DNA from 2 places in the Streptomyces sp. NPDC014764 genome. Region 1 is predicted to be linked to the other one. Evidence: riboswitches for the same ligand, from Rfam matches in the RefSeq annotation. Region 1 holds a riboswitch; the other holds the start of a gene.
The links. Region 1 has a riboswitch for glycine ahead of gcvP (aminomethyl-transferring glycine dehydrogenase). Riboswitches for the same ligand answer to the same signal wherever they lie in the genome.
Positions count from the first base shown of each region.

Region 2: linked by a shared signal. The riboswitch ahead of gcvT (glycine cleavage system aminomethyltransferase GcvT) and the one ahead of gcvP (aminomethyl-transferring glycine dehydrogenase) in region 1 are both predicted to bind glycine.

Region 1 is NZ_JBIBXY010000007.1:7,573-18,646, reverse strand. It holds gene ACF1AG_RS18755 (DUF5999 family protein) at 233-433, shown strand; partial or broken gene ACF1AG_RS18750 (substrate-binding domain-containing protein) at 588-803, shown strand; gene ACF1AG_RS18745 (helix-turn-helix transcriptional regulator) at 846-1,241, shown strand; gene modA (molybdate ABC transporter substrate-binding protein) at 1,403-2,161, shown strand; gene modB (molybdate ABC transporter permease subunit) at 2,158-2,991, shown strand; gene ACF1AG_RS18730 (ABC transporter ATP-binding protein) at 2,995-4,053, shown strand; gene gcvP (aminomethyl-transferring glycine dehydrogenase) at 4,122-7,007, opposite strand; glycine riboswitch at 7,182-7,277, opposite strand; gene ACF1AG_RS18720 (PRC-barrel domain-containing protein) at 7,391-7,756, shown strand; gene ACF1AG_RS18715 (DNA polymerase IV) at 8,108-9,508, opposite strand; gene ACF1AG_RS18710 (MerR family transcriptional regulator) at 9,574-10,257, opposite strand; gene ACF1AG_RS18705 (bifunctional nuclease family protein) at 10,447-10,920, opposite strand; gene ACF1AG_RS18700 (MerR family transcriptional regulator) at 11,021-11,074, opposite strand, start outside.
Region 2 is NZ_JBIBXY010000020.1:28,215-39,288, reverse strand. It holds gene ACF1AG_RS30325 (ABC transporter substrate-binding protein) at 1-555, opposite strand, end outside; gene ACF1AG_RS30320 (enhanced serine sensitivity protein SseB C-terminal domain-containing protein) at 988-1,770, opposite strand; gene ACF1AG_RS30315 (enhanced serine sensitivity protein SseB) at 1,890-2,666, opposite strand; gene ACF1AG_RS30310 (AAA family ATPase) at 2,718-3,386, opposite strand; glycine riboswitch at 3,610-3,710, shown strand; gene gcvT (glycine cleavage system aminomethyltransferase GcvT) at 3,871-4,989, shown strand; gene gcvH (glycine cleavage system protein GcvH) at 5,113-5,490, shown strand; gene glyA (serine hydroxymethyltransferase) at 5,505-6,764, shown strand; gene ACF1AG_RS30290 (L-serine ammonia-lyase) at 6,932-8,299, shown strand; gene ACF1AG_RS30285 (glycoside hydrolase family 25 protein) at 8,405-8,962, shown strand; gene ACF1AG_RS30280 (NAD(P)-binding domain-containing protein) at 8,973-9,692, opposite strand; gene ACF1AG_RS30275 (EF-hand domain-containing protein) at 9,821-10,033, opposite strand; gene ACF1AG_RS30270 (MerR family transcriptional regulator) at 10,077-10,991, opposite strand.

The DNA of each region.
Region 1 (11,074 bases):
CACTGCGAACCACCCGAAAGGACAGTGCAGTTGGGATGAACCGTCCGCGTGGGTGACGCGTCATGAACCTGTGAGGAACGGTGCCGCGAAATGCCTGCGGATCCTCGTCCGCGGGGCAACACTGGATCCCGACCGACTCATCACCACGGGGGCGGCCATGAACGACGATTCACGCCGCGCAACTGACACGACAGTCCACACACAGGTCATCACAGAGCGAGAGAACCCACCCATGTGCCAGCACCAGCCACCGTGCCCCTCAGCCGACTCCACCGACCGGGAATCCGCCCGTCTCGTGGCGCACCACCCGGAGCAGGGCTGGAGCCTGCTGTGCAACGGTGTCGTGCTCTTCGAGGACACCGGTGAACTCCTGCCCGACGGCAGCGTCGTCGCCCCGCAGCGGTCCCGGGACGTCACACTGACGTCCGCCTGAGCACAGCCGGGCGGGACGGCGCCGCCCGGGGAATCACAAGGGACCGGACCGCGGGACGACGCCTCCGCGCCCCGGCCCGCACACGCCTGCACGGCTCCTCGCCCACCGCGGCCCGGCGCAAGGGCACGAAGACGGCCGCCGCGCGAGGCCCGCGGCGCCGCAGGACATGGGCGTCATCGGCTTCGACGACCTCCCGAAGGTGCGCCGGTCGACCCCGCCGCTCACCACGGCCCGTCTGCCCTCGCCGACAGGGGAGCCTCCGCCGTCCGTACGGTGCTCCGGCTCGACCGCGGGGAACAGCCGGACTCGCCCCGCCTCGACCGGCACCGGTCTGGCCGTGCGGGCGAGCACCGCACCGCACGCGTCGTAGCCGCTACGTCCACGGCGGGCGTCGCGCCCTATCGTGACCGGCATGCAGTCCTACACGATCGGCCAGGCAGCGCGGCTGCTCGGCGTCAGCCCGGACACCGCACGCCGCTGGGCGGACGCGGGACGCCTCACCACCCGCCGCGACGACGCCGGACGCCGGGTGGTCGACGGCCGTGACCTGGCGGCGTTCTCCGTCGAGCTGGCCAGGTCGGCCACGCCCGAGGAGGACACCCCGTACACCTCGGCCCGCAACGCGTTCCCCGGCATCGTCACGGCGATCAAGCTCGGCGACGTCGCCGCCCAGGTGGAGATCCAGGCAGGCCCCCACCGTCTGGTCTCGCTGCTCACGCGGGAGGCGGTCGAGGAACTGGGCCTGGAGGTCGGAGTGGAGGCCACGGCCCGGGTGAAGTCGACAAACGTCCATATCGACCGCACCTGAGCGCATCCTTCATCGAACCGCACATGCAGGCCTACAAGGCATCACACCACCGCTCATACGAAGCGACAGGTGCCCTTTGCCTCGCAGATGCGTCATGATGGAGCAACGCGCGGGGTGAGAGTCCCCCCGCGGATGCCCGCCGCCGCGAGGGAGTGCACCGGATGATCCGTTCCGCCCGCATGGCCGCCCTCGTAATCCTCGCCTCCCTGGGACTCGGTGCCTGTTCCTCGCCGGGCAGCGGCGACAGCGGCTCCGTGACCGTGTTCGCCGCCGCCTCGCTGAAGGAGAGCTTCACGGAGCTGGGCGAGCGCTTCGAGGAGAAGCACCCGGGCACCGAGGTGACCTTCAACTTCAACGGCAGCGACTCACTGGCCGCCGGCATCGTGGGCGGCGCCCCCGCCGACGTCTTCGCCGCCGCCAGCCCCTCCACGATGGCGCGCGTGACGGATGAGAAGCTCACGTCGGACGCGCCGGTCACCTTCGCGCGCAACCGTCTCGTCATCGCCACCGCTCCCGGCAACCCGCACGGCATCGGCTCCCTGAAGGACCTGACCGCCCCCGGCCTGAAGGTCGTGCTCTGCGACGAGACCGTGCCCTGCGGCGCAGCCGCCCGCAAGGCCCTCGCGGCGGCCGGGGTGGACGTCGCACCCGCCTCCTTCGAGCAGGACGTGAAGAGCGCCCTGACCAAGGTGCGGCTCGACGAGGCGGACGCCGCCGTCGTGTACCGCACGGATGTGAGGGCGGCCGGTGACACAGTGGACGGCGTGGACTTCCCGGAGGCCGCTGAGGCCGTCAACGACTACCCGATCGCCCGGCTCGAGAACGCCCCCGACGCACCGGCTGCGGACGCCTTCGTCGCGTTCGTGACGTCACCGGAAGGCCGGAAGGTGCTCGGGAAGGCCGGTTTCCTCGCGCCGTGACCAGCACCGCCCACAACACCCTCCGCAAGGCCCGCCGGCCCCGCGCCGTCGGCCGTGGTGTCCCGCTCGCCCTCCTCGCGCCCGCCCTGATCGGTCTGGCGTTCCTCCTGGTGCCGCTGCTGGCCCTCGTCGTCCGGGCGCCCTGGCGCGACCTGCCCGAACAGCTGACCAGCCCCGCCGTGTGGGACGCGCTACGCCTGTCGCTGGTCTGCGCGACCATCGCGACCGCGCTGAGCCTGGTCGTCGGGGTGCCGCTGGCCTGGCTGCTGGCCCGCACCGACTTCCCCGGGCGAAGCCTGATACGCGCCCTGGTGACCCTGCCGCTGGTGCTGCCGCCGGTGGTCGGAGGTGTCGCCCTGCTGCTGGCGCTGGGCCGCAACGGCGTCGTGGGCCGCTGGCTGGACGAGTGGTTCGGCGTCACCCTGCCGTTCACCACCGCCGGTGTCGTCCTCGCGGAGACCTTCGTCGCGCTGCCGTTCCTGGTGATCAGCGTCGAGGGCACGCTGCGGGCCGCCGACCCGCGGTTCGAGGAGGCCGCGGCCACCCTGGGCGCGTCCCGCTTCACCGCGTTCCGCCGGGTCACCCTGCCGCTGATCGCCCCGGGCGTCGCGGCGGGGGCCGTGCTGGCCTGGGCCCGCGCGCTCGGCGAGTTCGGCGCGACGATCACCTTCGCCGGGAACTTCCCGGGCCGCACCCAGACCATGCCGCTCGCGGTCTACCTCGCCCTGCAGAACGACCCGGCCGCCGCGATCGCCCTCAGCCTCGTGCTGCTCGCGGTGTCCGTGGCCGTGCTGGCGGGACTGCGCGACCGCTGGACGAGGGCCGTCTGACCCATGACGAGACATCCGGAACCCCAGGGCCTGGACGCCCACCTCGTCGTCGAACGCGGATCCTTCCGCCTCGACATCGCGCTGACGGCCGCGCCCGGTGACGTGGTCGCCCTGCTCGGCCCGAACGGAGCGGGCAAGTCCACCGCGCTGCGGGCCCTGGCAGGACTCGCGCCCCTCACCGACGGCCGTCTGCGCCTCGACGGCACGGATCTCGCCCGCACCCCGCCCGAGTCGCGTCCGGTGGGCGTCGTCTTCCAGGACTACCTGCTCTTCCCGCACCTCAGCGCCCTCGACAACGTGGCGTTCGGCCCACGCTGCCGCGGCGCCGGCAAGAGCGAGGCCCGTAATCGGGCCGCCGCGTGGCTGGAGCGGATGGGGCTGGCCGAGCACATGGGCGTCAAGCCCGAGCGGCTCTCCGGCGGCCAGGCCCAGCGCGTGGCGCTCGCCCGCGCCCTGGCCACCGACCCGCGCCTGCTGCTCCTGGACGAGCCCCTCGCCGCCCTCGACGCCCGCACCCGCCTCGAGGTCCGGGCACAACTGCGCCGCCACCTGGCCGACTTCGAGGCCGTCGCGGTCCTGGTGACGCACGACCCGCTGGACGCGATGGTGCTGGCCGACCGGCTGGTCGTCGTGGAGCACGGCCGCGTGGTGCAGGAGGGCGCCCCCGCCGACATCGCCCGCCACCCGCGCACCGACTACGTCGCCCAGCTCGTAGGCCTGAACCTGTACCGCGGCCGGGCGGACGGCCACACCGTACGGCTCGACGCGGGGCCCGAGGTGAGCACCACGGAGGAGCTGTCGGGGCCCGCGTTCGTCGCGTTCCCGCCCGGCGCGGTCACCCTGTACCGGGACCGGCCGACCGGCGCCAGCGCGCGGAACCTGTGGCGCTGCGAGGTGGCGGGGCTGGAGAGCCACGGCGACCAGATCCGCGTGGAGCTGACCGGTGAACTGTCCCTGGCCGCCGACCTCACCGCCGTCGCCGTGGCCGAACTGGGCCTGCACCCGGGCGCACCGGTCTGGGCGGCGGCGAAGGCCGCACAGACGCACGCCTACCCCGCCTGACGCACGCCCGGGCACGCGGAGGGGCCCCGCCCGGATCGCCCGGGCGGGGCCCCTCACTTCCGCGTGGGTCAGTCCTCGTACGCGTCCAGCGGCGGGCAGGAGCAGACCAGGTTGCGGTCGCCGTAGGCCTGGTCGATGCGGCGCACCGGCGGCCAGTACTTGTCGGCGGCGTTCACCTCGCCCGGGAACACGGCCTCCTGGCGGGTGTAGGCGTGCTCCCACTCCCCGCCGAGCACGGACGCCGTGTGCGGGGCGTTGCGCAGCGGGTTGTCGTCGGCGGGCCACTGGCCGGAGCCGACCTTCTCGATCTCGGCGCGGATGGCGATCATCGCCTCGCAGAACCGGTCGAGCTCGATGAGGTCCTCGGACTCGGTGGGCTCGATCATCAGCGTGCCGGCCACCGGGAAGGACATCGTCGGCGCGTGGAAGCCGTAGTCGATGAGGCGCTTGGCCACGTCGTCGACGGTCACGCCGGTCGCCTTGGTGAGCGGGCGCAGGTCGATGATGCACTCGTGCGCGACCAGCCCGCCGGGGCCGGTGTAGAGCACCGGGTAGTGCGGTTCGAGGCGCTTGGCGATGTAGTTGGCACTCAGCACAGCCACCTGCGTGGCGCGCTTCAGGCCCTCGCCGCCCATGAGGCGGACGTACGCCCAGGAGATGGGCAGGATGCCCGCCGAGCCCCAGGGGGCGGCCGAGATGGGTCCGACGCCCGTCTCCGGTCCGGCCTCCGGCTGCAGCGGGTGGTTCGGCAGGTACGGGGCGAGGTGGGCGCGGACGCCGACCGGGCCGACGCCGGGGCCGCCGCCGCCGTGCGGGATGCAGAACGTCTTGTGCAGGTTCAGGTGCGAGACGTCGCCGCCGAAGTGGCCGGGCTTGGCCAGGCCGACCAGGGCGTTGAGGTTGGCGCCGTCGACGTACACCTGGCCGCCGGCCTCGTGCACCTGGGCACAGATGTCGGCGACGTGCTCCTCGAAGACGCCGTGCGTCGACGGGTAGGTGATCATCAGCACGGCCAGCTCGTCGCGGTGCTGCTCGATCTTGGCGCGCAGGTCCTCGACGTCGACCTCGCCGTTCTCGGCGGTCTTGACGACGACGACCTTCATGCCGGCCATCACGGCGGACGCGGCGTTGGTGCCGTGCGCGGAGGACGGGATGAGGCAGACGGTGCGCTGCTCGTCGCCGTTGGCGCGGTGGTAGCCGCGGACGGCGAGCAGACCGGCCAGCTCGCCCTGGGAGCCGGCGTTGGGCTGCAGGGAGACCTTGTCGTAGCCGGTGACCTCGGCGAGACGTTCCTCCAGCTCGCGGATGAGCGTGAGGTAGCCCCCGGCCTGCTCGGCCGGGACGAACGGGTGCAGCTGGCCGAACTCGGGCCAGGTGACCGGCTCCATCTCGGTGGTCGCGTTGAGCTTCATGGTGCAGGAGCCCAGCGGGATCATGCCGCGGTCCAGCGCGTAGTCGCGGTCGGCGAGGCGGCGCAGGTAGCGCAGCATGGCCGTCTCGGAGCGGTGCTGGTGGAAGACCGGGTGGGTGAGGTAGTCGTCGGTGCGCAGCAGCGCGTCCGGCAGGGCGTCGGACGCGGCGGCGTCCAGGGCCTCGACGTCGCCCTCGGCGCCGAAGGCGCGCCACACGGCGGTGACCTGGTCGCGGGTGGTGGTCTCGTCGCAGGCGACGGAGACGGTGTCGGCGTCGACGAGGCGCAGGTTGACGCCGTTGTCACGGGCGGCGGCGACGACCTCGGCGGCCCGGCCGGCGACCCGCACGGTGAGCGTGTCGAAGTAGGAGCCGTGCACCACCTCGGCGCCGCCCGCGCGCAGCCCCTCGGCGAGGATCGCGGCGTAGCGGTGGGTGCGCCGGGCGATGGTCCGCAGGCCCTCGGGACCGTGGTAGACGGCGTACATACCGGCCATGACGGCGAGCAGCACCTGCGCGGTGCAGATGTTGCTGGTGGCCTTCTCGCGGCGGATGTGCTGCTCACGGGTCTGCAGGGCGAGGCGGTACGCCTTGTTGCCGTCGGCGTCGACGGAGACGCCGACGAGGCGGCCCGGCAGGCTGCGTGCCATCTTGTCCTGGACGGCCATGTAACCGGCGTGCGGTCCCCCGAAGCCCATGGGGACGCCGAAGCGCTGCGTGGTGCCCACCGCGATGTCCGCACCCAGCTCGCCGGGCGACTTCAGGAGGGTGAGGGCCAGCAGATCGGCGGCGACGGTGACGAGCGCACCGCGCTCGTGCGCCTGGTCGATGACCGGCTTGACGTCCCGTACGGCACCGGAGGCGCCCGGGTACTGGATCAGGACGCCGTTGATCTCACGGCCGTCGAGTTCGGCGGGGATGCCGTGCGTCAGGTCGGCGACGACGACCTCGACGCCGGTCGGCTCGGCGCGGGTCTCGATGACGGCGATGGTCTGCGGAAGGGCGTCCGCGTCGACCAGGAACAGGCCCTTCTTGTTCTTGCCCATGCGCCGGGACAGCGCCATCGCCTCGGCGGCGGCGGTGCCCTCGTCCAGCAGCGAGGCGCCGGACGTCGGCAGGCCGGTCAGCTCGGCGACCATCGTCTGGAAGTTCAGCAGCGCCTCGAGCCGCCCCTGCGAGATCTCCGGCTGGTACGGCGTGTAGGCCGTGTACCAGGCGGGGTTCTCCATGACGTTGCGCAGGATGACCGGCGGGGTGAACGTGCCGTAGTAGCCCAGGCCGATCATGGAGCCGAGGACCTGGTTGCGGTCGGCGAGGCCGCGCAGCTCGGCGAGCACCTCGGCCTCGCTGCGGGCGCCGGGCAGCTCCAGCGCGTCGGCGTTCTTGATGACGTCGGGCACGGCTGCGGCGGTCAGCTCGTCGAGCGAGCCGTAGCCCACCTGGGCCAGCATCTTCGCCCGCGCCTCGTGGTCGGGCCCGATGTGGCGCTGCTCGAAGGGAATTCCCTGTTCGAGCTCGGAGAGCGGGGTACGCGGGGCAGTCATTGAGGAGGCCTCCTGGTCCGACGACCTTCGAGGGGCACCACGGCGCAGGTGCCCGGACGGCCTCCCCCTCTGTCATCTCAACCTGAGAGTTTCACCGGGACGCCGCTGGCGGTCCGGTTTTCACCGTCGGTGAGAGCGGAAGCCGTCGACACCCGCCCTGCTTTCCAGAGTGACCTCGTCCGTGCGGTACGTGTGCCTGAGAGATTCCGGGGAGGATTTGCTCCTTCGGCGCCTCCGGTGGTGCCTGGAGGACTCTCCCGCACGGGGTCAGCGGCCGTTGCCAGCGTACCAGCGAGGTCCGGGCCCCGGCCTTCGAGTGGCCGTTCCGCCGATTGTGCCTTTCTGTAGTGCTATCGGATGAGTTTGCTACGAGTGGAGGGCCCGTGCAGACCGACATCGACCCGCGCCACCTTATCGGCCGCAAGGCGTACGACCGCAACGGCACCCGCATCGGCACGATCGACGAGGTCTACCTCGACGACGCCACCGGCGTGCCGGAGTGGGCGGCGATACGCACCGGCCTGTTCAGCCGGGACGCCTTCGTGCCCCTGGAACCCAGCGAGCTGATCGACGGGGCCCTGCACGTGCCGTTCGAACGGTCCCTCATCAAGGAGGCGCCGGACTTCGGCGTCGGCCGCCATCTCTCCCCGGAGCAGGAGCTCCAGCTGTACCACCACTACGGCCTGGACGTGGGCGCCCCTCCCCCACTCCCGGACCACGACTTCGGCAAGCTGGCGGGCCAGGAGTAGCCGACGCCACCCAGGACGGCGGTCCGTCACGACCTTCCGCCCCACCGCTCCGCGCCCCGGCTGCACCGCCCGGCCCGGGGGACGTCGTCCGCCCCACAGCCCCGGCTGCACCGCCCGGCCGGGGCACGGCTGCACCGCCCGGCCCGGGCACGACGCTCGTACGGAAGCCCAGGACCGGCCCGCAGCCCTTCGCCGGAGCAGCGCAGCACCGTCAGGCGACCGTGTCTCACGGTGGACCGCCAGGACGCAGCCTGCGGTGCGCCGTCCTGGCCCGTCCCGCACGCGGTGAACAGGGACGCGCCGGCGCCCCGCAGCGTCAACGCGTACCCGGCGCCGGCCCCGCCCGCGCCGTCACGCCTCCAAGGGGCGAGGCGGAGGCGCCTGCGGCGGGCGCATCGGTTCGGGCAGGTCCGGGGGCGCCTCCACGAGCGGCAGCGGGTCCGCTGCCTCCAACGCCGGGTCGTCGACGCGGAACGTCTTCACCCGGCCCGGCGCCGAGCCGGGTGTCTCGAAGCGGACCGTCACCCGGCCGAGGCCGCTGCCCTGCACCCACCCGTGCCCGTACTCGGTGTGCCGGACGTCGTGGCCCGCGGACCAGCGTCGCTCCACCGGGACCTCCGGGAGCGGCTCGGGCGCGGGCCCGGACTCCTCCTCCTCGGCGACCTCCTCCCCCGCACCGCCCGCCGCCTGGGCGAAGAGATCCTCCTGCGTGTAGTCGGCCAGCCCGCTCACGCCGACGCCGAGCAGCCGTACGCCGCCGGTGGTGTCCACCGAGTCCAGCAGTCGCGCCGCCGCCTCCCGGACGACGGCCGGGTCGTCGGTCGGGCCGCGCAGCGTCTCGGACCGGGTCAGCGTGGTGAAGTCGTACCGCCGTACCTTCAGCACGATCGTGCGTCCGGACAGCCCCGCGCCCCGCAGCCGGCGCACGCAGCGGTCGGCGAGCCGCTGCACCTCCAGGCCGACCCGCACCCGGTCGTGGATGTCCACGTCGTACGTGTCCTCGACGGACACCGACTTCGTCTCGCGCTCGGCGACGACGGGCCGGTCGTCACGGGCCAGCGCCATCGCGTACAGCGCGTGACCGTGGGCCTTGCCCAGCAGCCGCACCAGTTCGTCCTCGCCCGCCTCCGCGATCTCGCCGACCGTGTGGATGCCCGCCCGCCGCAGATGGTCGCCGGTGGCGGGCCCGACACCCGGGAGGGTCCGAACGGACATCGGTGCGAGCATCTCCCGCTCGGTGCCGGGCTCGATGACGACCAACCCGTCCGGCTTCGCCTGCTCCGACGCGATCTTCGCCAGCATCTTGGAGGCGGCGAGCCCCACGGATCCGGTCAGTCCGGTGACCGCGCGGATGTCCGCGCGCAGCTTCGTGCCGACCAGCCGCGCCGACCGCTCGTCCCACGCTGTGTCCCCGGCCTCCAGGTCGACGAACGCCTCGTCGAGGCTGAGCGGCTCCACCAGGGGCGACAGGGCGCGCAGCAGCGCCATCACCTGGTCACTGATCGAGCGGTACAGCGCGAATCGGGGCACCAGATACGCGGCGTTCGGCGCGAGCCGCCGGGCCTGCGACATGGGCATCGCGGAGTGAACGCCGTGGACGCGCGCCTCGTAGGAGGCGGTGGCGACCACACCGCGGGGGCCCAGTCCGCCCACGATCACGGCCTTGCCGCGCAGACTCGGCTTGGACGCCTGCTCCACCGAGGCGTAGAAGGCATCCATGTCGAGATGCAGGATCGTGGGAGCGGATCTCACATCTCCGATGCTGCCCTACGCCACTGACAACGTCCTCGTCGGGCCGGGACCCGCACCGCGCGGGCTCAGACCGCGCGGTTCCTGCGCCGGGCCAGCTCGTCCATCGGGTTGTGGCCGATGAGTGTCTCCCCCGTGTCCACCCGCTCGCCGTGCAACTGCGACAGGGCGCTCTCGACGTCCCGCCACACCACGCCCACGGCGATGCCGAAGACGCCCTGGCCGCCCTGGAGCAGGGCGTGGACCTCGTCGGGCGACGTGCACTCGTAGACCGTGGCGCCGTCGCTCATCAGCGTCATGCGCTCGAGGTCGTCGAAGCCGCGCTCGCGCAGATGCTGGACGGCGGTGCGGATGTTCTGCAGGGACACACCCGTGTCCAGGAACCGCTTGACGATCTTCAGCACCACGACGTCGCGGAAGCTGTACAGCCGCTGCGTCCCGGATCCGTGGGCCGGCCGCACGCTCGGCTCGACCAGTCCCGTGCGCGCCCAGTAGTCGAGCTGGCGGTAGGTGATGCCGGCCGCGGCGCAGGCCGTGGGCCCCCGGTAGCCGATCTCCTCGGACGCCATGGCCACCGCCCCTCCACCGCCCGGCACAGCCGTCGGTCGCTGCGGAGCGGGATCGATCGCACCGCCGCGCGCGGGATGCCCCCCGCCCGAGCGGACCGGAGAGCCCTGGGGAGGATACGGCCCGCCCGCCCCGAAAACGCGTCCGGGGGCACCCCCAGCCGTACCGTCGCCGCTGCTTCTCACGCCGACCTCCGTCCTTGACCTGCCTCCTCGACGGTAGGCAGTCACCAAGGGTGCGTCAACGATCGCCACACTCGGCACGCCGAGTGATAATCACCCTGAGAGTGGTTTCCCGTGCCCCGTCGCGGGGAAAGGCTAGCCGAATGTCCTCGGCGCGGGCCGCGAGCGACGCAGGACCCGGGAGGAAACGGCTCACTGGTTGCTGGTCCCGAAGTCCTCGGGCGAGATCTGGTCGAGGAACTCGCGGAACTTCTCCACCTCGTCCTCCTGCTCGTCCGGAATCGCGATGCCGGCGTCGTCCAGCACCGTGTCGCTTCCGTAGATCGGCGTTCCCGTGCGCAGGGCGAGTGCTATGGCGTCGGACGGACGGGCGCTCACCTCGACACCGCTGGCGAAGACCAGCTCGGCGTAGAACACGCCTTCCCGCAGGTCGGTGATGCGCACTTCCGTGAGCTCCTGTCCCACGGCCTCCAGCACGTCCTTGAACAGGTCGTGGGTCAGCGGCCGTGCGGGCGCCATGCCCTGCTGGGCGAAGGCGATGGCCGTCGCCTCCCCTGGGCCGATCCAGATGGGGAGGTAGCGGTCGCCGCCCACTTCACGCAACAGCACGATCGGTTGGTTGGAGGGCATTTCGACCCGGACACCTACGACATCGAGCTCGTTCACACAGCAACCCTAGGCCGTGCCCGGGACGTTTGGGTAGTCGGGCCGGGATCGGGTGGCCGATCCGGCCCCGCTGTGCTGTTCCCCGGAGGTTCCGAGGCCCTCAGGGCAGCCGCACGCCGAGCGCCGACCGCACCAGCGCCGCGTGCAGCTTCAC
Region 2 (11,074 bases), on a different contig from region 1:
GGCGGAAGGCTGCTTGACCTCGATGACGGCGGTGTTCTCGTCCTTCGCGGTGCAGCTCTTGTAGTTCGCCTCGGGCGTCTCCGGGTCCTCGTTCTTCGCGAACCCGCCCATGATGGTCTGCCAGTAGTAGGAGACCGCGCTCGACTGGTAGGTGCCCTTCCAGTTGAACCAGTGGTCGTAGTTGGCGCAGACCGCGGCGGCGTTGAACGCCTCGCCGTCGTGGAACTTCACGCCCTTGCGGAGGTTGAAGGTCCAGACGGTACCCGCGTCGTTGCTCGACCAGGTCTCGGCGAGGCCGCCGACCAGCTCGGTGCCGCCCGACTCGTGCTCGAGGAGGGCCTCGAACGCCTGGCGGGTCACGCGGAAGGTTTCACCGTCACTCGCCAGGGCAGGGTCCAGGGATCCCGGGTCGCCTGCACCGGCGAACACGAAGGTGTCCTTCTTGCCGCCGCTCTCGTTGTCGCCGTCCCGCTCGCTGGCGCAGCCCGTGGCGATCAGACCGACCGCGACCGCGGCCGTGATCGCCCGAGCGGCTCGGGTCTTGAATATGCGCATACTGGGGCCACTCCGGGTCCGCTATGTGGATGCATCTTGACCGGCCGAACACTACAGACGTTCGCAGTGAGTCAGGAACAGTCCGGATAGCGGTGATACCTACCTGAGATCTGAACAGTCGACATAAGGGACTGTTCCGGCATCTTCGCGCGGTGATTTAACACCGGGGACACAAACGACGGCGCCTCAAGTACCGCCCATGCGGCCTCGGATGACGTGAAGGCGCAGTGAAACCGCAGGTGACAGGGGGTCAGCGTCAGGTAGCTGATCGCATTCGTTCGAATCTGACGCAAAATCAGCTGTGGGCACCCCTGGACGGGGGCCGCACCCGCGCCCGTCGTCCACATGCTGGACACCGTGACGCTGCGTCACCACGCGCGAGGCCCCCGGCGGCGGGGACGCCGCACCGGGGGCCTCGGGAAGACGTACCGGTCAGAGGTGGTGCGCGGGCGGATAGCCGTAGCCCGCGGCGGGGGCCGGGGCGTGCGCCTCACGGTCGTAGAACGGACGCCCGTTGACGCGCAGCCACATCGCCACCGGGTCGTGCTCGTCGGACAGGGCGACCGTGGAGACCGGCAGACCGTCGGGCACCGCGGGCAGCGACTGCCGCATCATCTGCCGCACCGACTCCACGGCGGGCGGCGAGGTGTCGTACACGTCCAGGCCGATGGCGAGGTACGGGGCGCCCAGCGCCGGCTGCACCCAGGCGCGGCGCAGTGCGCGCACGGCCGGGGTGCGGTGGGCGTTCTGCGCGAGGAGCGCGTAGAACTGCGGGATCTCGATGGCAGGTTCGGACAGCCGCAGCGGTCCCGCGGGCCGCTGGTCGAGTCCGCCGGCGATGCGGCGCAGGTCGAGCCAGGGGATGCCGACGCCGCCGCCGGGCGCGTGCGGGTTGAGCCAGAGGCCGTGGCGGTCCGGGTAGAGCGCACGGGCCACCTCGAGCCCGTCGACCACCTCGTACGAGCGGTTCCAGCCGCTCGCGGACAGCTCCTGGGCGGAGGTCACGCAGGGCGCGTAGCCGTGCCCTTCGACCTCCATGGTCCCGTACTGGGCGTCGGGCGAGCCGGCCTGGCCGTGCCAGAGCAGCATCCAGACCCTGCCGGACGAGGGGGTGGCGAGGGCGCGCAGCAAGGCCTCGTAGGCGTCGTAACGCCCGGGCGTCACCTGGCGCAGCATGTGCTCGACCTGTCCGGCCGCCGCGGTGCCAGCGCTCACTTGTATCGCCCCTCCGTACAACACCCTCCCGGCCAATGCTCCCTAGCTTAAGCCGACGGCCTCCGGCGGTCTGCGGCCAGTGCGCGGAAGGCGAGGGCCCGCGGCGGATCAGGGGCGCGTCAGGCGCGCTGGTAGAAGGGGCGGACCTTGGCGCGCAGCCAGTCGGCGACCGGGTCCTGGGCCACGTCGAGGACGACGAGGTTGACCGGCCAGCGGGCGGGGCTGCGGCCCAGCGCCCGGCCGAGGGCGTCCAGCGGCAGCGCACGCGGGTCGCCCTCCCAGTGCAGCAGCTCCACGCCGACGAACAGCACGGGGTCGGCCGTCTCGACGGCGGCCAGGCAGCGGCGGGCGGTCGCCACCACGCCGAGGGCGTCGAACTCCTGCGAGGCGGCGGCGAGGAAGTCCACCGGGTCGTCCTGCCAGTCCGGTTCGAACAGCCGGACCCGGCCGCCGCTCGCCGCGCCGTCGAGCGGGGTGCGCCCGGCCCGGCACAGCTCGGCCACCGCGGCCGGCGGCAGCGGGACGGCGACCGTGCCGCCCGGGTTGACCACGACGCCGGCCTGCGGGGGCAGTCCGCGGGCGAATTCCACGGCGGGCGCGATGGTGCAGCCCATGTGGGCGCCGACGACCTGGCGGAACTGCTCCTCGGAGCTGAAGACCGGCACGTAGGCCTGGCCGTCCAGGTCCACGGTGGGCAGGTCGAGGGGGCCGCTGTGCGGGCCGCCGCCGTTGGGCAGGGGCACCCAGACGAAGCTGCGGCCGAGGACCTCGACGATCCGGGCTCCCGCGGAGGGGACGCCGAGGGATGCGGAGAGCGCCTCCTCCAGTTCGTTGCCTGGCCACCCGCCGTGCGGGTGGAAGTGCGTCCGCTCCGGGTTGTCCGCCGGGAAGTCCATCTGTCGCCCACCGTCTGCCTGATGCCACTGCTTGGCGGAAAGGCTAGCCGGTCATCCGGTGAAGCCGATCCGGCGCAGTGCGTTCGCGGCGTCCCGGTCCACGAGCACCGCCGAGGCGCAGCCCTCCGGCACCCGGCCGGACTCCACCGCGTCCAGCAGCCGTCCGCACGCCGTGCGGTGCCGGCGGAAGGCGTAGCGCGAGACGCCACGGCCGCGCTCCAACTGCCCGGCCAGGGCCTCTTCGGGCCGGACGTCGAGGAGCAGCAGGTGCAGTGCGGCCCCGCGGCGGCGGGCTTCGCGGGCCAGCCAGCGCCGCACCCAGGCCTGGGTGCCGCAGTCGTGCACGACGACGGGCCGGCCGGAGCGCAGCACGCGGCGCAGCCCGGCGTAGTGGGCGAGCCGGACCAGCGGGCGGTACACCGCGTACGGCAGCAGGCGGGGCACGCGGCGGTCCCAGCGGTCGCGGGCGTCCTGGGAGTCGACGCGGTCCTCGTGCACCGTGCGCCGCATCAGCGTGGATTTGCCGCTGCCGGGCAGTCCGGTGACGACGACGAGGTCACGGGGGCCGAAGAGCAGCGCGCGCGGGCTGCGTCCGGATCTGGCGCGCAGGTCCTGGACGAGGGGGGCGGGCGCCGCGTGACGGGCCCCGCCGGCCCGGTGCGCGTGCTGCGGCGGCAGCGCCACGTCTGTGGTGCCGGCGTACGCCGTGGGCCTGTTCACCGTGGTCGTCCTCCCCCTGGAACCGGATATGGGGTCCGATCCCCGCAGCGTGTAAAGAGAAGGTAATGCCAGGTCGCTCTCGGTTGCGTGCACATACCGATACAGGCCTGTCACAGCTCCCTGTGACCGAGCCTGCACGAGCGGTGCACGCCCGGCAAGGGTCCCCCTGCCGGTGTCCCGCGATGCGTGCAATGATGTGCCCGCCAACTGCATACCGGCCGTTTGAATCCGCGCGGGAGAGTCCCCGGCACCGTGTGCCGCCGGGGCGCCGAAGGAGCAAGTCCCTCCCTTGAATCTCTCAGGCACCGTTACCGCGCGGGCGAGGCACATCTGAAAAGCGGGCCGCCGTGGCAGTGCTCCGGGGCCCCACCCAAGGTGCAAGTCCTGACCGCCGTGTCACCGGTGGTCATGACGAACCTCTCAGGTTCCGATGACAGATGGGGAGGAACGACCTCGCTGTCATGCCCCTTTGGGAGACCGACCGATGAGCAGTAACGAACCCCGCCGCACCGCGCTCGATGCCCTGCATCGGTCGCTCGGCGCGACGATGACCGACTTCGCCGGCTGGGACATGCCCCTGCGCTACGGCTCCGAGCGGGACGAGCACAACGCCGTGCGCACGAGGGCCGGCCTGTTCGACCTCTCGCACATGGGCGAGATCGCGGTCACCGGCCCGCAGGCCGCCGCGCTGCTGGACTTCGCGCTGGTCGGCAACATCTCGGGCGTGAAGCCTGGCCGCGCCCGCTACACCATGATCTGCCGTGAGGACGGCGGCATCCTGGACGACCTGATCGTCTACCGGCTGGGCGACGCCGAGTACATGGTCGTGGCCAACGCCTCCAACGCCCAGGTGGTCCTGGACGCGCTGACCGAGCGGGCCGCGGGCTTCGACGCCGAGGTGCGCGACGACCGCGACGCCTACGCGCTGCTGGCGGTGCAGGGCCCCGAGTCCCCGGCGATCCTGCGGTCCCTCACCGACGCCGACCTGGACGGCCTGAAGTACTACGCCGGTCTGCCGGGCACCGTGGCCGGGGTCCCCGCGCTGATCGCCCGCACCGGCTACACCGGCGAGGACGGCTTCGAGCTGTTCGTGAAGCCGGAGCACGCCGTGGAGCTGTGGCAGGCGCTCACCAAGGCGGGCGAGAGCCACGGCCTGGTCCCGTGCGGTCTGTCCTGCCGGGACACGCTCCGCCTGGAGGCGGGCATGCCGCTGTACGGCAACGAGCTGAGCACCTCCCTCACGCCCTTCGACGCCGGTCTCGGCCGGGTCGTGAAGTTCGAGAAGGAGGGCGACTTCGTGGGCCGCGCCGCCCTCGCCGAGGCCGCCGAACGCGCCGGGAAGAACCCGCCGCGCGTCCTGGTCGGCCTGGTCGCCCACGGCCGCCGGGTGCCCCGCGCCGGGTACGCGGTGGTCGCCGGGGGCGAGAAGATCGGCGAGGTCACCTCCGGCGCTCCCTCCCCCATCCTGGGCAGGCCGATCGCCATGGCCTACGTCGACGCGGGCCACGCGGAGCCGGGCGCCGAGGGCGTCGGTGTGGACATCCGCGGCAGCCACGAGCCGTACGACGTCGTGGCGCTGCCGTTCTACAAGCGGCAGAAGTGACACCGTCGTAGGCAGCCCCCGGGCCGTCCCCGCGCGTCCGTGGCCCGGGTGTCCCACCCGTCCGGCCGCGTCCCGCGCCCTCCCCGTCATCAGCAGTTTCCCGCGTACAGGAGAATTCAGGCCATGAGCAACCCCCAGCAGCTGCGCTACAGCAAGGAGCACGAGTGGCTGTCGGCCGCCGAGGACGGCGTGTCGACGGTCGGCATCACGGAGCACGCGGCCAACGCGCTCGGCGACGTGGTCTTCGTCCAGCTCCCCGAGGTCGGTGACACGGTGACCGCGGGCGAGACCTGCGGCGAGCTGGAGTCCACCAAGTCCGTGAGTGACCTGTACTCCCCCGTCTCCGGCGAGATCACCGAGGTCAACGAGGACGTGGTGAACGACCCGGCGCTCGTGAACTCGGCCCCCTTCGAGGGCGGCTGGCTGTTCAAGGTGCGGGTGACCGACGAGCCGGCCGACCTGCTGTCCGCCGCCGAGTACGACGCGTTCGTCGCGGGCTGAGGAGCCGGATCCGTATGTCGCTTCTGAACACGCCGCTGCACGAGCTCGACCCGGCGGTGGCCGCCGCGGTCGACGCCGAGCTGCACCGGCAGCAGTCCACCCTCGAGATGATCGCCTCGGAGAACTTCGCCCCGGTCGCGGTCATGGAGGCCCAGGGCTCTGTCCTGACCAACAAGTACGCCGAGGGCTACCCCGGCCGCCGCTACTACGGCGGCTGCGAGCACGTCGACGTGATCGAGCAGATCGCCATCGACCGGGTGAAGGAGCTGTTCGGCGCCGAGCACGCCAACGTCCAGCCGCACTCGGGCGCCCAGGCCAACGCGGCCGCGATGTTCGCGCTGCTCAAGCCGGGCGACACGATCATGGGTCTGAACCTCGCGCACGGCGGGCACCTGACCCATGGCATGAAGATCAACTTCTCCGGCAAGCTCTACAACGTGGTCGCGTACCACGTGGGCGACGACGGCCAGGTCGACATGGCCGAGGTCGAGCGCCTGGCCAAGGAGAACAAGCCGAAGCTGATCGTCGCCGGCTGGTCGGCGTACCCGCGCCAGCTCGACTTCGCCGCGTTCCGCAGGATCGCGGACGAGGTCGGCGCGTACCTGATGGTCGACATGGCGCACTTCGCCGGTCTGGTCGCCGCGGGCCTGCACCCGAACCCGGTCCCGCACGCCCACGTCGTGACGACCACCACGCACAAGACCCTCGGCGGTCCGCGCGGCGGTGTGATCCTCTCCACGGCCGAGCTGGCCAAGAAGATCAACTCCGCCGTCTTCCCGGGCCAGCAGGGCGGTCCGCTGGAGCACGTGGTCGCCGCCAAGGCGGTCGCCTTCAAGGTCTGCGCCTCGGAGGAGTTCAAGGAGCGCCAGCGCCGCACCCTGGAGGGCGCCCGCATCCTGGCCGAGCGTCTGGTGCAGGGCGACGTGAAGGCCGTGGGCGTGGACGTGCTGTCCGGCGGCACGGACGTGCACCTCGTCCTGGTGGACCTGCGGAACTCGGAACTGGACGGCCAGCAGGCCGAGGACCGGCTGCACGAGGTCGGCATCACCGTCAACCGGAACGCGATCCCGAACGACCCGCGCCCGCCGATGGTCACCTCGGGTCTGCGGATCGGCACGCCCGCCCTCGCCACCCGCGGCTTCACGGCCGAGGACTTCGCCGAGGTCGCGGACGTGATCGCCGAGGCGCTGAAGCCGTCGTACGACGCCGAGGCGCTCCGGGGCCGGGTCACGGCGCTGGCCGCGAAGCATCCGCTGTACCCCGGCCTGCGGTAATTCGTTCCGCTTTTTGTACAGACGTACGGGGCATCGCGCACACTGGGTCGGTGGGCGCGGTGCCCCGCCCCATGCACCGCATGAACGATTCAGCACCCCGCCCGACCCAGTGAACCGCCCTTCCCCCGGTGGACAGCGCCGTCCGCCGAACCCTGAGGAGTCCTCCCGTGGCCATCTCGGTCTTCGACCTGTTCTCGATCGGCATCGGCCCGTCCAGCTCGCACACGGTCGGCCCGATGCGGGCGGCCCGCATGTTCGCCCGGCGGCTGCGCAACGAGGACGTCCTGGACTCCGTCGCCTCCGTGCGGGCGGAGCTGTACGGCTCCCTGGGCGCCACCGGGCACGGACACGGCACGCCCAAGGCGGTGCTGCTCGGCCTGGAGGGCGACTCGCCCCGCACGGTGGACGTGGAGTCGGCCGACGAGCGCGTGGAGAAGATCAAGGACGGCGGCCGGATCCGGCTGCTCGGCGAGCACGAGATCGGCTTCTCCTACGACGACGACCTGGTGCTGCACCGCCGCAAGGCGCTCCCCTACCACGCCAACGGCATGACGCTGTGGGCGTACGACTCCTCGGGCGCCGAGCTGCTGGCCAAGACGTACTACTCGGTGGGCGGCGGTTTCGTCGTCGACGAGGACGCCGTGGGCGCGGACCGCATCGTGCTGGACGACACCGTGCTGAAGTACCCCTTCCGCACCGGTGACGAGCTGCTCCGCCTCACGAAGGAGACCGGGCTGTCGATCTCCGCGCTGATGCTGGAGAACGAGCGCGCCTGGCGGACCGAGGAGGAGATCCGCGAGGGGCTGCTGGAGATCTGGCGCGTGATGCGGGCCTGCGTGGAGCGCGGCATGACCCGCGAGGGCATCCTGCCGGGCGGCCTGAAGGTCCGCCGCCGGGCCGCCACCACCGCCCGCAAGCTGCGCTCCGAGGGTGACCCGCAGGCGCTCGCGATGGAGTGGATCACCCTCTACGCGATGGCGGTGAACGAGGAGAACGCGGCCGGCGGCCGGGTCGTCACGGCCCCGACGAACGGCGCGGCCGGCATCATCCCGGCGGTCCTGCACTACTACATGAACTTCGTGCCGGGCGCCGACGAGGAGGGCGTGGTCCGCTTCCTGCTCGCGGCGGGCGCCATCGGCATGCTCTTCAAGGAGAACGCGTCCATCTCCGGAGCCGAGGTCGGCTGCCAGGGCGAGGTGGGCTCCGCCTGCTCGATGGCGGCGGGCGCGCTCGCGGAGGTGCTGGGCGGCTCCCCGGAGCAGGTGGAGAACGCGGCCGAGATCGGCATGGAGCACAACCTGGGGCTGACCTGCGACCCGGTCGGCGGGCTCGTCCAGATCCCCTGCATCGAGCGCAACGGCATGGCCGCGGTCAAGGCGGTCACCGCAGCGCGGATGGCGATGCGCGGCGACGGCTCGCACAAGGTGTCCCTGGACAAGGTCATCAAGACCATGAAGGAGACCGGGGCGGACATGTCGGTGAAGTACAAGGAGACCGCGCGCGGCGGGCTCGCGGTGAACATCATCGAGTGCTGAGCCGGGTGCCGGGAAACGCCTCGCTGAACAGGGCTTTGCGTCAAGCAGGTTGAAACGGGGAACCATCAAGTCCCGTCCCCCACAGCACCACACGGGAGAACCTGCATGCTGCGTGGCATCGACGTCAGTTCCTACCAGTCCTCCTCGTACGACACGGACGGCCTTTCCTTCGTCTTCATCAAGGCGACGGAAGGCCGTTCGTATGTGAATCCGAAACTGGCCGCCCAGACCAAGAGGGGACGGGACGCCGGCCTGGTCGTCGGCTTCTACCATTTCCTCTGGCCGGGGAACCTCACCGAACAGGCCGAGTACTTCGTCAGCAAGGCGCCCGAGGAACGGGGGGACATTCTCGCGGTGGACTGGGAGACGACGGGGGGCGGCTCGCACGCGAGCAATTCCGAGAAGGACCGCTTCATCCGCAAGGTGAAGGAACTCCGCCCCCATCACAAGGTCGTGCTCTACTGCAACCGGCATTTCTGGCTGACCTACGACACCACTTCCTACGCGGGCGACGGCCTCTGGATCGCCGACTACGCAGCCGCCGCCGGGAAACCGCGTATCCAGGCGGACTGGCGTTTCCACCAGTACACCGACGACCCGCTGGACAAGAACGTGGCAGACTTCTCCAGCGGGCCGGCGCTGCGGGAATGGGCGGGGGGCTGAAAGCGCGGCTCTAGCCGCGGAACTCCTCCGGGCGCTCCGGGGACGCCTCGGCGAGGGCGCGGGTCACGGCGTCGACGCTGCCGCGCAGGCCGTAGACGGGGGTGCCGGGCTGCTGGCGCCAGGAGTCGTCGATGCCGCCCGCGTCGACGGTGTCGAAGCCCAGTTCCTCGATCAGGTCGCGGACCTTGCGCTTGGCGGCCTCGTCGTCGCCGGCGACGGGAAGGGCCATACGCTCGGGGTCGCCCGCGGGGCGGTGGCGGTCCAGCAGGTCCTGGGCGTAGGTGCCGTTGAACGCCTTGACGACGGGGTGGCCGATCTGGCGCGCCGTCCAGCGGCTCTCGGTGAGGCCCTCGTCCTCGATGCCGGCGATCCTGCCGTCGCGCTGCGGGTAGTAGTTGCCGGTGTCGATGACGACCAGGCCGTCGGCAGCGCCGTCGAACAGCCCGGAGGGCAGGTCCGGCACGGCCTTGAGCGGTACGGTGACGACGGCGATCTCGGCGCCGCGCGCGGCCTCCTCGGCCCGCACCGGCGTCGCGCCGGTCTCGTCGGCGAGTTCCTTCAGGGTGTGCGGGCCACGGGAGTTGGCGACGGACACGTCGTGGCCGAGGGCCGTGAGCCGTCGCGTGAGGTTTCCGCCGATGTTGCCCGCGCCGATGATGCCGATCTTCATGTCTGCTCGCCTCGCCCTTTCCGGGGGTCGATGTCGCCGAGGTTTCCGGGGAGACCTCAATGATCGGCATCAACCCCGCGGGCGGGCGGACCATTCCTCGCGCTTTCGCCCGTACGGCCCCGTACGGGCCCCGCGCGGCGTCCGCGGTTCCCCGGCGCCGGAACTCCGGCGCCGGGGAACGTCCGGTCCTACTTGTTCAGGTGGACCCAGAACTCGTCGAAGGACAGGAGCTTGTCACCGTCGAGGTCCCGCGACTTGATGACGGCCTCGGCGACCGCCTCGGTGACGTTCCAGTCGCCGCCCTGGGCCAGCGCGGTCTTGAACTCGGCAGCGGTGATGAACCCGTCCCCGTTCGTGTCGATCCGCTCGAACTGCTTGCGTGCTTCCTCGATGTCCGCCACCGATCCGCCCCTCGTTTTCGTACTGGTACTGACGCGGGCAAGATTATCCGGCGGTCCGCGCCTCCAGTGCGGCGACCACCCACCCGAACTCCTCCGAGTGAGCGGAGGGCCGGTCCCATCCGTTCACCACGGCGGACAGTTCGCGGTAGCGGTTGAGGCGCGGGTCGGCCACCGCGGCGAGACGCTTCAGCACGGCGGCCGGGTCGGCGTCGCCGATCAGGTCGCGCAGCACGGCCGCGGCGCGGGGTGTCGCCGGCTCGACGCCGTCGCGCAGGGCGTCGCCTGCGCTGCGGATCAGGCGGCTCATGAACCACAGGGAACTGCCGCCCGGCACGTCGGGACCGCGGTCGGCGGCGTTGAACTCGATCATCCTGCGCATGACGGCCCGGAACCCCGGGTCCTGCATCAGCTCGGCCAGTTCCACCCAGGCGTCCACCTGCTCGGGCGTGGGGTCGTCGGGCAGGTCGGCCGCGGCGAACCGCAGGCGTTGCCGGATGTCGGGGTCCGCGGTGTGGAGACCCTGGAAGATCTCGGTCATGAAGTCGTCGAGGATGCGGGCGCGCTCGGCGGCGGACAGTCGGGCCAGTCGGTTCATCAGGGTCGTCTCCTCGGCGGTCGAGCCCTTGCGGGCCACGGTCGACAGCACCGCGCGGGTCACCTTCAGCGACCGGATCCGAGCGTCCAGCGCGGCCACGTGCGCGGCCGCGACCTGGGCGACCGTGGTCTCGCCGGTGAGCACCCGGCGCACGTCGTCGAGGCCGAGGCCCAGTTCCCGCAAGGTGCGGATGAGCTCCAGCCGGGCGACCGAGCCGGTGTCGTAGAGCCGGTAGCCGCCCGTGGACCGCGCGACGGGCGGCAGGGCGCCCTCGTCGGACCAGTAGCGGATGGTGCGCACGGAGAGGCCGGTGGCGCGGGCGAGCGCCCCGATGGTGAGGAGCCCGGTGCCGTCGTGGGTCATGTCGGGGAGTCTGGGCCTTCCAGCGGGTGGAGACTCAAGCCGCACGGTGGTGCGTGCCTCCGGGATGCCTCGGGGCGGGGGGC